Regions from separate parts of the Cytobacillus sp. FSL R5-0377 genome, predicted to be linked through region 3. Evidence: riboswitches for the same ligand, from Rfam matches in the RefSeq annotation. Region 3 holds a riboswitch; each other region holds the start of a gene.
The links. A riboswitch is a leader RNA that binds a small molecule or an ion and turns the genes downstream of it on or off. The one in region 3 is predicted to bind cobalamin.

Region 1 (4,234 bases), 1.9 Mb from region 3:
GGAAATTGCTTAATGTCCTGTGACATGTTTATTTCAAATGGCGTCCAAAAATTCGCGAGCATTTTTTTGTACTTTGGATATGCCCATGAGAAGCGGACGTCATCCCAATTAAGGATATTAGAGCATTCTCCATTGATGATTGACGTTGATTTATTAGGTGCCAATTGATTAATTATTGGTCTTTTTTTTAGAATATTCATAAGTCCTCCTTTAGCTTGAGCAAGATTCGCAGTCTTCAACCTCTGATGAAGTTGAACGGATATAGTAAGTTGTTTTTAATTTATTCTTCCATGCCGAAAGATGCAGATTTAAAAGATCTATAGCTTTTATATGGTTAGGTATATAAAAATTAAATGAAATAGCCTGATCTATATGTTTTTGCCTGTTTGCATTCTGCCTGATGCTCCACTCCTGGTGAATGTGATAAGCAGATTTGTAATACCAAATGGTCTCACTATTTATATCAGGAGCAGTAACAGGGATCCGATAATCCTTTTTCTCTTCGGAATACTGCTTGTTAAAGATAGGATCAATACTTGGAGTGCTGCCTGCAATTAAAGCCGTTGATGCATTAGGGGCAACAGCCTGCAAATAGGCATTTCTAACACCGTACTTCCTTACGTCTTCCCTCAATGCAGCCCAGTCCATGGCTGACTCTGCCTCCAGATATCCCCGCTTTTCAAAGTAGGCGCCTGTTTCCCAATCAGAGCCTTTAAAAACCGAATAGCTTCCTTTTTCTTTTGCCAGATTCATAGAGCTTTTTATCGATAAGAAAGCAATTTGTTCATATAGAGAGTCAGCAAATTCTTCTGCTTCTTCGCTTTCCCATGTGATTTTTTTCAGTGCAAGAAGGTGGTGCCAGCCAAAAGTCCCCAGCCCAATCGCGCGGTACTTTTGATTTGTGATCTGCCCCTGAGGAACTGGAATTTTATTAATATCAATAACATTATCAAGCATCCTCACCTGAATTGGCACAAGTCTTTCAAGGACTCCTTCATTTATGGCCCGTGCAAGATTGATGGAAGAAAGATTGCAGACAACGAAATCTCCCGGCTGTTTTTCGATAATAATTCTACCGTCCCTTGTATATTCTTCGACCCTCTTTGTAACACTCTGGTTTTGTACAATCTCAGTGCACAGGTTGGTGCAGTAAATCATCCCGCAATGGGAATTCGCATTCTTTCGATTCACCTCATCCCGATAGAACATGAATGGTGACCCAGTTTCAAGCTGACTTCTCATGATGGATTTCATGATCTCGATAGCAGAAACTTTTTCCCTGGATAAGATCGGGTTATCTATACACTCTTTATATTTTTGGCGGTATGAACCTTCGCCTTCCCCTTCGTCATAAAAATCTTCCAGTGAGAAACCCATTACCGTGCGGACTTCATGGGGATCAAATAAATACCAATACCCGCGGCTTTCCACTTTTTCCATAAACAAATCCGGAATGCAGACACCTGTGAATAAATCATGTGTTCTCTGCCTTTCATCTCCATTATTTAGCTTTGCATCAAGAAATGAGAAGATATCTTTATGCCAGACATCCAGATACACGCTTATGGCACCCTGCCTTTGGCCAAGCTGATCGACACTGACGGCTGTGTTATTCAGCTGCTTCATCCAGGGAATCACACCGGAAGATGCCCCCTTAAACCCTTTAATATCACTGCCTCTGCTGCGGATTTTCCCCAAATAGACTCCGATTCCACCGCCATTTTTAGACAGTGATGCGATATCGGTATTGCTGTCATATATAGAATCAAGACTGTCATCAACCGTCTCGATAAAACAGCTTGAAAGCTGTCCCCAGTTTTTCCCTGCATTAGCGAGCGTTGGAGTAGCAACCGTCATATACAAGCCACTCATTGCCCAGTAAGCTTCTTTAACAAGCTCAAGCCGCTTGCTTTTCGGCTCCTTTTTCATCAGCACCATGCTGATGATCATAAACCGCTCCTGTGGCAGCTCATATAAATTTCTTTGTTTGTCCCTGGCTAGATATCGGTCAGCCAGCATTTTCAGCCCCAGATATGTAAATAAACGGTCATTTTCTTTATTAATAAAGTGGGACAGTTCATTTATCTCACTCTTAGAATACATATCTAATAAATCCTGCTCATAAATACCCACATCTGTCAGACGTTCAATTAGCGCATAAAAATGTGTGTAGCAGTCATCCGGATCGCATTCTCTGTTTTTGCCGGACTCGATATAGAGCTTTTTAAGAAGCAGACGTGAAGCGGCAAACGTCCAATCAGGCTCTTCAATGCTTATAAATGATATGCAATCAAGTATAAGCTGGTCATACATGGCCTCTGCTCTCAGCTGACTCATTTCTTCATACCTTTTTAACAGTTGTTCAATGCCGAGCTGCGGAAATTCATTCTTAAGTTCTTCTAAAATTTCTATCGGCTGTATGGTTTGGACCATTTTACTTCCTCCTAAAGGCAAAATAAAAATCCGCTCGGAAAATGAGCGGATCAAACGATAGAATAATAGCAGTAAGCAGATGAACAAACGGCCATTACGCGATCGTTTCATCATCTCAATCCCCGAAGATAAGAAACTTTCGATCGCCCTGGCAGGTCTCCTGGCTTGTGCTTCACTCTACTAAAAGCCCTTCCCATACAAGCGCCATAAAGCGTTTTGTACAGTGGCATGCTCTTTTCGTCTGCACTTACAGTTGCGGGGACAGCTTCGGTTTTTCACCGAATTCCCTATTAAGTCCATAAAGGACACCAATCACGATCTATATGTAGTTTTAATTCTTTTAATTTAATACTATATGTTGTAGATGATTCTATCATATAGGGAAATAGATTACAAATTTTTAATCGTTCATGCAGAAAAAAACATGAGGGGATCTCCCTCTTATTGCGGTAGTAACCTAGATAAACTAAATGAAGAGCCATATTTTTGCTATTTTTGTTCCAAGTCTATGAGTGAAAGCAAAACAAAAAAAACAGAGAAAGGCTGATGTCCCATTTAAAGATTTTGTCCCAGATAGCTATATGGAGAGGACAGCACCAGAACTTATGAGAATGTCCAGGTTTGAACTTTTGAACTTACCTAAATGATTCGGGTGAACGGACGCCCATGTATCATTAAATGAGTATTTTTCATAAAGCTGACAAAGAGCCACAGACGGATCAATACAAGAGTGCAGAAAAAGAAACAGGCCAAGATCTTATGTATTTGACGAAAAAAATGTTTGTGGCCGAGAATATCATTGGTTCACGGCGGAGGTATGTACCAGTCCGAATCACGGAGAATTATTTAGTACGTTATTTGGAGAATATAAAAAAGGATAAGAATGGACCTATGATCATTAGGACTGAGCGTCAAAAAACACATTAAATATAGGGTAGAACTAGACTAAAAGGCTAACCAAAGGGCGCTGACTATGTCGCACCCTTTTTTTATTCTCTACCTTATATTCATTATTAAAGGTCCACTTAATAGAAAAGGGACTTGTAAATTAATTTAGTGACTACAACGTTTTTATTAAAATACTCGCAATTACCACTGATCCTGCTGTTACAGTTGTAAATCCACCAATTAACATCGGGGTCAATATTTCATTTAATATCATTTCCTCTTCTTCTTTATTTCTGCCGACGCTTCTGCTGACTTCCTCGCAAATAAGATAATCACCAGGGAAACCTATTGTAGCCGTCAGTGCCACAGGAAGACCCTTTAAAGGATCCCATTTAAACAATTTTGAACCTATAAAGCCTCCGATAATAATACCCAAAATTCCGACAGCAATAATCGAGAACATTTCAGGAAGATAACCAATAAACATCTCGAATGTCGTATCGTTCATAGTAGCAATAATTAAAAATACGAGTCCTGCCATCCCAACTGTGAAAGCATTAGCACGCTCCATGACACGGTCTGGATAAAATCCTATTAATCTTCCGCCTATTCCAAGAACCAAAGCCCATATACTATAGGGTATGCCAGTAAATTGCTCTAGAACCACGGCAATAGCGCCTCCGATAAATAGCTGAAAAAGAAGAATAAGATTAGTTTGATACTTTTTTGGAATCCAAGCGGTATTTAGCTCCTTAGCGTCTTCTGTAGTTATAACATTTTCTACTTCTACTTCTAACGTGGAAGCTGTATAGGTTCTAGCATCTGCAGCTTTCCGATACTTTAATGCGTAACGACGTAATAAAATTGCGGAAAGAGGCATGCCAAACAGCGATTGGAATGATAGAATTAAAGC
Region 2 (4,234 bases), 500 kb from region 3:
CCCTGCCTCCAGCAGATGGATGGCTTTTTCGAGCCGGAGATCCTGAATATATTCTGCGGGCGACTTCCCGGTGACACGTTTGAACACCCGCTGCAAATGATAGGGACTTCCATGAAAGAGGTCCCCCAGTTGCTGTAATGTAATCGGATCCTTATAATGCTGATCGATCCACCCGGTTATTTGCTTAATCCATACTTCTGCAGGCAGGCTGAGGCCATCCGGTTTGCAGCGCTTGCATGGCCTGAAATTTTGCGCCAGTGCTTGAGCGGCATTTTTAAAAATAGTGACATTTCCAATATTGGGAACTCTCGACCGGCACGACGGCCTGCAGAAAATTCCTGTCGTTTTAACGCCATAAAGAAAGAGCTCATCATAGGATTTGTCGCAATCCTTTATTGCGTTCCAATATTCTTCCGGAATCTGTTCATAAGCCACATGCACTCACCTCTGCTAAAAAGTATACACAAAAAAGAGGCTAAAACAGCGAAATCCTTAATATAAACGCAAGATAACGTAATCCTGAAAACTTACAATAAAGAAAAGGAGGAATGCAAATGAACTCTCATTTTGTTAACTGGAAAGAGGCTGAAAATGGCCTGGTCCTTTTCACCCCGCCTGACTTCAGCTTTTCCGAAAACCTGCGATATTTGTCACGATCGGCAAATGAATGCCTTTATGAGATTTCTGGGGAGACAATTAGACACGCCCTTTCCATCAGAGATGAAAAGCTGCTGCTTGAAATAAGCAGCGCTGCAGATCATTTTCTATCTGTCAGGATTCATAAGCCTGTCCCTCATCAAATGAAAGGAGAAATTGCCGCATTTATTCATGATTGGTTCGACCTGGGGACCAGCCTGACCCCATTTTATGAGATGGCACAAACAGACCCCTTGCTGAAAATGCCTGCTGAGCAATTTTTCGGACTGCGGGTGATGGGCATTCCCGATTTATTCGAGGCTCTTGCCTGGGGAATCCTTGGCCAGCAGATTAACCTTACATATGCATATACACTAAAGCGGCGGCTCGTTGAAAAATTTGGGGAGTGCCTGAATTACGACGGGAGCAGATACTGGCTTTTTCCTTCTGCTGAAACAATAGCGGGGTTAACCATGGAGGATCTGGCCGACTTAAAAATGACCGTGAAAAAGTGTGAATATCTCATTGATGTGGCTCGCTTAATGGCAAATGGCGAGCTATCGAAAGAGGACCTGCTTAAGGAGGGAGATGTAAAAGCTGCCGAAAAAAAGCTAACGAAAATACGCGGCATCGGACCCTGGACCGCCCATTATGTCCTCATGCGGTGCCTGCGCTTCCCGAACGCTTTTCCTATCGATGATGTCGGCCTGCATAATGCGATTAAAGTGATCTCAGGCTCTGAAAGGAAGCCTGCGAGAGAGGAAATTCTGAAATATTCAGCCCGCTGGGAGAAATGGGAAGCATACGCTGCTTTTTATTTGTGGAGAGTTCTGTACTAAAAATCTTTTGACAGCATCAGTATCCCATGCTAGTATTTTCTTTAAATTTAAATTTTTTAAATTTTCGCGAGGGTTTCCGAAACCCGCGCACAACCAGACAATTTCATAACGAATGCTTCAGGTGCTGAACGATCTTGTTCAGTTAAAAGGGAAGACCGGTTAAAAGCCGGCGCGGTCCCGCCACTGTATTGGGGAGCGGCTTATATCAAACCACTGTTTCATCTGAAATGGGAAGGGTTAAGCTGCGGTGAACCAGAGCCAGGAGACCTGCCTGTTGTATGCACTTGTACTCTACGGGTATATAGAGAGGAGTGAGATAAGCAAGTTGGGGAAGCCCCGACTCTATTTAACTATGCACAACTATCTCTCTTTTCAATGAAAAGAGAGATTTTTTATTTTACAGAGAAAAAGGACGGGAGTGTTGTCAGATTGAGTAAAGTGAAGAGTTCGAGCTTAGGATATCCTCGTATTGGAGAACAGAGAGAATGGAAAAAGGCGCTGGAGCAGTTTTGGAAGGGCGCTACTGAAAAAGAAGATTTTTTAAAGCACATGGAGGAGCTGCGCCTGAATCATCTGAAAAAACAGCTGGACCAGGGCATTGATCTGGTTCCTGTCGGCGATTGGAGCATGTACGATCACATGCTGGATACGGCTGTTATGTTTGGGCTGGTGCCAAAACGTTTCGACTATACCGGCGGCAAGGTCACACTGGAGACCTATTTTGATATGGCCCGGGGAAGCGCTTCTGCTGTTGCGTGTGAAATGACAAAATGGTTTAACACCAACTACCATTATATCGTTCCCGAGCTGGACCAGCATACTCCTTTCCTGTCTGAAAACCGGCCGCTCCAGTTCTTTAAAGAAGCGAAGCAAAAGCTCGGCATCACAGGCAAACCGGTCATCATCGGCCCCATCACCTTTGTCAAATTAGCGAAAGGCTATAAAAAGGCCGAACTCGCTCAAATGGTGCACCTGTTTGTGCCTTTGTATGCCCAGATACTCAAAGAACTTGAGGAAGCCGGTGCTGAATGGGTGCAGATGGATGAGCCGATTCTATGCAGCACGCTCACCCATGAAGACAACCAGCTTTTTAAAGATGTGTACGGGCTATTAAGCGAAGCAGTCCCGGGCATCAAGCTGATTCTTCAGACTTATTTTGATTCAGTGGAATTTTTTAGAGAAGTAGTCTCCCTCCCTGTTCACGGGATAGGCCTTGATTTTGTCCATGATGATGGACGGAACCTGGAAGCCTTGAAGAAATTTGGATTTCCAAAGGATAAAACGCTGGCCGTCGGTGTGATTGATGGCCGCAATATTTGGAGAGCTGATTTGGAGAAATGCTTCAGGCTGCTGGAGGAAGTTTCCGAATACACTGAGAACCTGATTGTCCAGCCGGCTTCTTCTCTCCTGCATGTTCCGGTTACTGTTAAAAATGAAGAAGAATTGCATCCTGTATTAAAAAACAGCCTCTCTTTTGCGAATGAAAAGCTGCGGGAAATCGCCATTCTTTCAGATGTACTTCAAAACAGCAGAGAGAAAGCGGCCGATGAAATAGCCGCAAGCTCAGCTGCCAATCGAACATTCGCGGACCTGCCCGAACGAAAGCATCAGGAGGTAAGAGAAAAAATGGCGAACCTTCAGGCATTGAACAGGGAACGGTCCGCTCTCTTTGAAGTCCGGCATCAGGCGCAGGAAGCTGCCTTTAAGCTGCCGATTCTTCCAACAACCACCATCGGCAGCCTTCCACAGACAGCTGAGGTCCGGAAAGAGCGCCTTAAATGGCGTAAAGACGAGATCACACATGAGGCCTATGAACAATTTATACAGGCTGAGATCAAAAAATGGATCAGCATTCAGGAAGATCTGGGATTGGATGTGCTGGTCCACGGGGAATTCGAGCGGACCGACATGGTTGAATATTTCGGCGAAAAGCTGGGCGGCTTTCAATTCACGAAATGGGGCTGGGTGCAATCCTATGGGTCACGGTGTGTCAAACCGCCGATCATTTATGGGGATGTGTTTTTCAAGGCACCGATGACACTGAAGGAATCCGTCTATGCGCAGTCTCTGACATCCAAGCCGGTAAAAGGGATGCTGACAGGACCTATCACCATTCTGAACTGGTCATTTGTCCGGAATGATCTGCCCCGCTATGCAGTAGCAAACCAGATTGCTCTGGCATTAAGAAAAGAGATCGAAACCCTTGAGGAGCACGGTATCCGGATGATCCAGGTGGATGAGCCCGCACTAAGGGAAGGGCTTCCTTTAAAAAGGAAGAATTGGGACAGCTACCTGCATGCAGCTGTGGATGCCTTTAAACTGGCTACGGCATCTGTGAAAAATGATACCCAAATCCATACCCATATGTGCTACTCCAATTTCAAAGATATTATCGAAGCCATTGATGCACTGGATGCAGATGTCATTTCCATCGAAACCTCCAGAAGCCATGGCGAGCTGATTGGGGCCTTTGAGGAAAGCATCTATTCGAAGGGCATTGGACTTGGCATTTATGATATTCACAGTCCACGGGTACCAAGTGTGGAGGAAATGACCCGTAATATTGACCGGGCACTGAAGGTCCTGGATCCAAGGCTGTTCTGGATTAACCCGGACTGCGGCCTGAAAACACGCGGCATAGCAGAAGCCACCGGGGCATTGGCCGTGATGGTGGATGCCGCGCGTCAGGCCAGGGAAAAACTGCTGGCCCAATGGCTTGAAGCGGAAACTGCAGAGAATACCCATTCAACAGAAGTGTC
Region 3 (4,234 bases):
TCTGAAGGCTGCACCGAACCGAGGCCAGGGATGATATACCACAGCTTGGCACCTTTGCGCACAGGTGCGATGCTTTCCGGTGCAATGAATAGCCCGACAAGCAATAGGATGCCGAAACCGTACAGCAGCCATGTGAGTCTCCGGATCTGTTCGCCGTCAAAATACATGACAATCCCTACAATGACCGCTCCAACAATGTAATTTTTAATTTGAGAGATGACAAAATTCCCTTCATATTGATTGGAGGATTGTCCGCTGTAAATCGCAATGCAGCTGATAAGAAAAAATAGCAGCAGAAGAAAACATAATGTCCAATCGAATCGGTCTGAGAATCTATTATTCTGTTTCATTTTTACACACCTGGTTCCTTTATCATTTACATTTTTATCCTATCAGAGAAAAATTAACCTTACAATGGAGAAAGTGATTTCATTGGTTAGACGAAAAAATCAATGGGATGGTTTCCTGCATTTTCAAAATAACGGTAAAAATTTTTTCGCATTGCAAAGATATTTTCAGATATTTTTGCTACAATAAGAGAATAAAATACTGGAAGTTTGGCAGACAGTTTCAATAAGGAAGCTGTCTTTTTATCGCAGTCTAACGGGCAATAAGATCCCTGCTTCAAGATTGTGAAGAATCAAGGAGGATATGCGGGGTCAATCTGCCCGTAAGGCCCGATTAATTCAATTAAGGCTATGAAAATACTACTTTGCGTAACGGCTCGGAGGTTTCGTCATTGAAAAGAAGGAATCAAACTATTCGTGATCTCATCTACATCCACCTTAATGAAAAGGATCAGTATGTGATGACCTATGGAATTGAGTTTGCAGAGTTTGCCCAGTCACTTGCAGATTCTATTAATAATTTGCTGCTGTTAAAGCACCGTTATGAAGATGGGGACTTTAATAGCCATACGATGTTCGATTATGTGTCAAGGGACAAGCTGGGCAGGCTGGTAGAGGATGATGTATACGGCTATGGCGATTTTTGCTGGATCGACTTCGAGGAAGAGGAAGCAGTGAATGAGCTTCCCGGCCAGGCCATTGCGGAGCTTCTTTATCTCAGTCATATCAAAGAGCATCTTAAGCCGCCTTTTTACAATTATCTGAGTAACCGGTATGTGTACCTTGCCCATGAGGATGGCTGGTTTAACCGCACATATTATCGCGATTTGAACGATTTTTACCGTATGCTTGGAGAAGTGGTTCCCGGTAAAATGGGACAGATGAAGGTAGAAAAAACACTCCTTGGCATTAAAAAGAAAAAGACGTATCCTCCTATCACGAGAGACGTGCTGCTTTCATTAAAGCCCCTTATGAAAGAAGGAGCTGTCCTTTCCATTAAGGATATTGAACAGAATCGGGTCCGGATTGAAATTCCGATTTGGATAATTGGTGATTTTGCCAATATGGATGATATGTATGATGAGTATGTAGCCTTAGTGAAAGAACCATGTGAAGCAAAGATTGTATTCGATAAGAAAACGAGGGAATGGAAAATCTACTCGCGTTAGACTCTGAACTTTTTTACAAGCTTCAGCAATTTTCTGTTACTTTTCCTGCGGGATGGTGTATAATCGGAAATAGAAAATTTTATATCGCAATAGAACAGGTGTCTTCTCAAAAGGGCTTTAAAGCAGGCTCTTTTGAAGACTTAATAGGGAAGCTGGTGAAATTCCAGCGCGGTCCCGCCACTGTAAATGGAAGCAGTCTGCAAAATCCACTGTACATGAATGTATGGGAAGGAGCAGAAAATGCAATGACCATGAGCCAGGAGACCTGCCTGATTCTTAAGCACCCATTAACCTACGAGGATAGGGAGGTGTTTGGTCCGGCCATCTATTCTGCATTTCTTGTAAATGACCATGCCAACATCTCCTTGCCGTTCGAGGGGATGTTTTTTTATTTTTACCGGTGGTGACAGGCACCACCCGAATTTTGTCGATAGTTCTAGGAGGATTGCTGAGTATGAAGAAGTTTTATGCATTTTTAGTAACGATGCTGCTCGCGGCAGGAGTGCTTGCAGGCTGCGGCGAGAGTGCCGAACAGCCTAAAGAAGAGAAAAAGGTTGAGGAAGGGCAGAAAGGTGCTTTTCCTGTAACAATAAATGACGCGCTTGATCATGAAGTGGTTATTGAAACTAAGCCTGAAAGAATTGTTTCTGTTATTCCAAGCAATACCGAAATAGCATTCGAATTAGGATTTAGAGAAGAAGTGGTGGGGGTCTCTGATTTTGATAACTACCCGCCAGAAGCTGAGAAAAAGGAAAAGGTTGGAGGTCTGGAATTTAATGTAGAGAAAGTGATCTCTTTGAATCCTGACCTTGTCCTTGCCCATGCTTCAACCGCACAAAGTTCGGAAGCCGGTCTTCAGCAATTAAAGGATGCGGGTGTGCCTGTCCTTATTGTCAATGACGCGAAGAACTTTGATGAGGTATATGAATCCATTGAAATGATTGGGACTGCAGCGGGAGCGAAAGAAAAAGCCGAACAGCTTGTTTCCGACATGAAGAGCAAGCTTGAGGAAATCAAAACAAAAGCACAAGCGATAAAAGAAGAAGACCGCAAATCGGTAATGGTTGAAGTTTCACCTGCTCCTGAAATCTATGCAGCCGGCAAGAACACCTTTATGGATGAAATGCTAAGTGCAATCAACGCAGAAAATATCATATCGGAAGAAGGATGGCCGAAGATGGATTCGGAAGCAATTATCGAGCGGAATCCGGATGTAATCGTCACCACACATGGCTTTTACACTGAAGACTCTGTCGGCAATGTCTTAAGTCGGGATGGCTGGCAGGATATTACCGCAGTGAAGAACAAGCAGGTTGCCGCTGTTGATTCCGATATGGTGACCCGCTCTGGCCCTCGTATAATTGAAGGAGTCGAGGAACTTGCAAAAGCAATCTATCCGGACGTATTTAAATAATAAATTACTGGCTTATACAACAGCAGCAGCTTTCCTGCTTTGTGCCATGCTGATGGGAATTTCAATCGGAACAGTGTCCATTCATCCCCTGACCATCATCAAAGTAATAAGCGCTGAGATTTTTCCCTTTGTCTCATTGGGAAAAACAGATATCATGCATGCAAATATTATTATGAACATAAGACTTCCGCGTGTACTGCTGGCAGGCTTGGTTGGGGCGTCTCTTGCAATTGCGGGAGCCGCCTTTCAAGGTTTATTAAGGAATCCCCTGGCAGATCCCTATACAATTGGGGTATCTTCCGGGGCTTCGCTCGGTGCAGTTTTAACCTTGTTCTTTGGTCTATCTATTCCGCTGGCAGGAATCTTTACACTGCCGTTATTCAGCATATTTTTCTCCTTTTTAACGATCTTTGCTGTTTTGCTTTTTGCGAGAAGTATTGAAAGATCCATGAAAGTGGAAACGATTATTTTAACAGGCATCATCTTCAGTTCTTTTCTAGGCGCCCTTATCTCTCTAATGATTGCACTGACAGGTGAGGAGCTTAGACAGATTATTGGCTGGCTTCTTGGCAGTGTATCCATGAGGGGCTGGGCGTATATTAACATTATCCTTCCGTTTTTTGTGATAGGCGCGGTTCTATTGCTGGTTAACAGCAAAGAGCTGAATGCGATGAGCTTCGGAGAGGAAAAGGCCCGGCATATAGGGGTGGACGTTCAAAAGAGAAAGATGATGGTCCTGATAGCAGGCTCCATCTTAACGGGTGCGGCTGTTGCGGTGTCTGGAACGATAGGGTTTGTCGGACTGGTGATCCCTCATCTGACCCGGATGCTGTGGGGTCCGGATCATAGGCATCTATTGCCGCTATCCATTCTGATGGGATCAGGATTCCTTATTATAGCCGATCTGGTTTCGCGGACAATCATTGCTCCTTCCGAGCTTCCAATCGGTGTGATTACAGCCTTAATCGGTGCGCCTGCTTTTGGGGTTATTTTAATGAAAAGAAAGAATAAAATTTAAGCACATAAAGGCGCTTGCGCTTTTCTATTCAGAAAGTAGTGATGAATCATGCTAAGAGTCGAGCAGATCACTGGCGGGTATGCCGGTGCTCCGGTTGTAAAAAATATCAGCTTTGAAGTGGAAAAAGGAGAGCTTTTCGGGATCTTGGGGCCAAATGGAAGCGGAAAAACGACGATTCTGAAGATGCTGAGCGGCGTTCTGCCCAATACATCAGGTGATATTTTAATCAAAGGTAAAAACCTTTCAGAATATACACCGAAAGAGCTGGCGAAAATCGTTGCCGTTT

Region 1: it holds a riboswitch for cobalamin, as region 3 does, so the genes downstream of both, NSQ49_RS21220 (ribonucleoside-diphosphate reductase subunit alpha) here and NSQ49_RS11505 (ABC transporter substrate-binding protein) in region 3, are expected to answer to the same signal.
Region 2: it holds a riboswitch for cobalamin, as region 3 does, so the genes downstream of both, metE (5-methyltetrahydropteroyltriglutamate--homocysteine S-methyltransferase) here and NSQ49_RS11505 (ABC transporter substrate-binding protein) in region 3, are expected to answer to the same signal.

The regions. Positions count from the first base shown of each region.
Region 1 is NZ_JBBORA010000001.1:4,158,398-4,162,631, reverse strand. It holds gene NSQ49_RS21225 (ribonucleotide-diphosphate reductase subunit beta) at 1-200, opposite strand, end outside; gene NSQ49_RS21220 (ribonucleoside-diphosphate reductase subunit alpha) at 211-2,433, opposite strand; cobalamin riboswitch at 2,568-2,761, opposite strand; gene NSQ49_RS21215 (hypothetical protein) at 3,494-4,234, opposite strand, start outside.
Region 2 is NZ_JBBORA010000001.1:1,742,272-1,746,505, forward strand. It holds gene NSQ49_RS08795 (bifunctional transcriptional activator/DNA repair enzyme AdaA) at 1-435, opposite strand, end outside; gene NSQ49_RS08800 (DNA-3-methyladenine glycosylase family protein) at 555-1,475, shown strand; cobalamin riboswitch at 1,578-1,764, shown strand; partial or broken gene metE (5-methyltetrahydropteroyltriglutamate--homocysteine S-methyltransferase) at 1,905-4,181, shown strand; gene NSQ49_RS08810 (acyl-CoA thioesterase) at 4,230-4,234, shown strand, end outside.
Region 3 is NZ_JBBORA010000001.1:2,237,693-2,241,926, reverse strand. It holds gene NSQ49_RS11515 (FtsW/RodA/SpoVE family cell cycle protein) at 1-350, opposite strand, end outside; gene NSQ49_RS11510 (hypothetical protein) at 740-1,516, shown strand; cobalamin riboswitch at 1,596-1,803, shown strand; gene NSQ49_RS11505 (ABC transporter substrate-binding protein) at 1,971-2,930, shown strand; gene NSQ49_RS11500 (FecCD family ABC transporter permease) at 2,896-3,948, shown strand; gene NSQ49_RS11495 (adenosylcobinamide amidohydrolase) at 3,997-4,234, shown strand, end outside.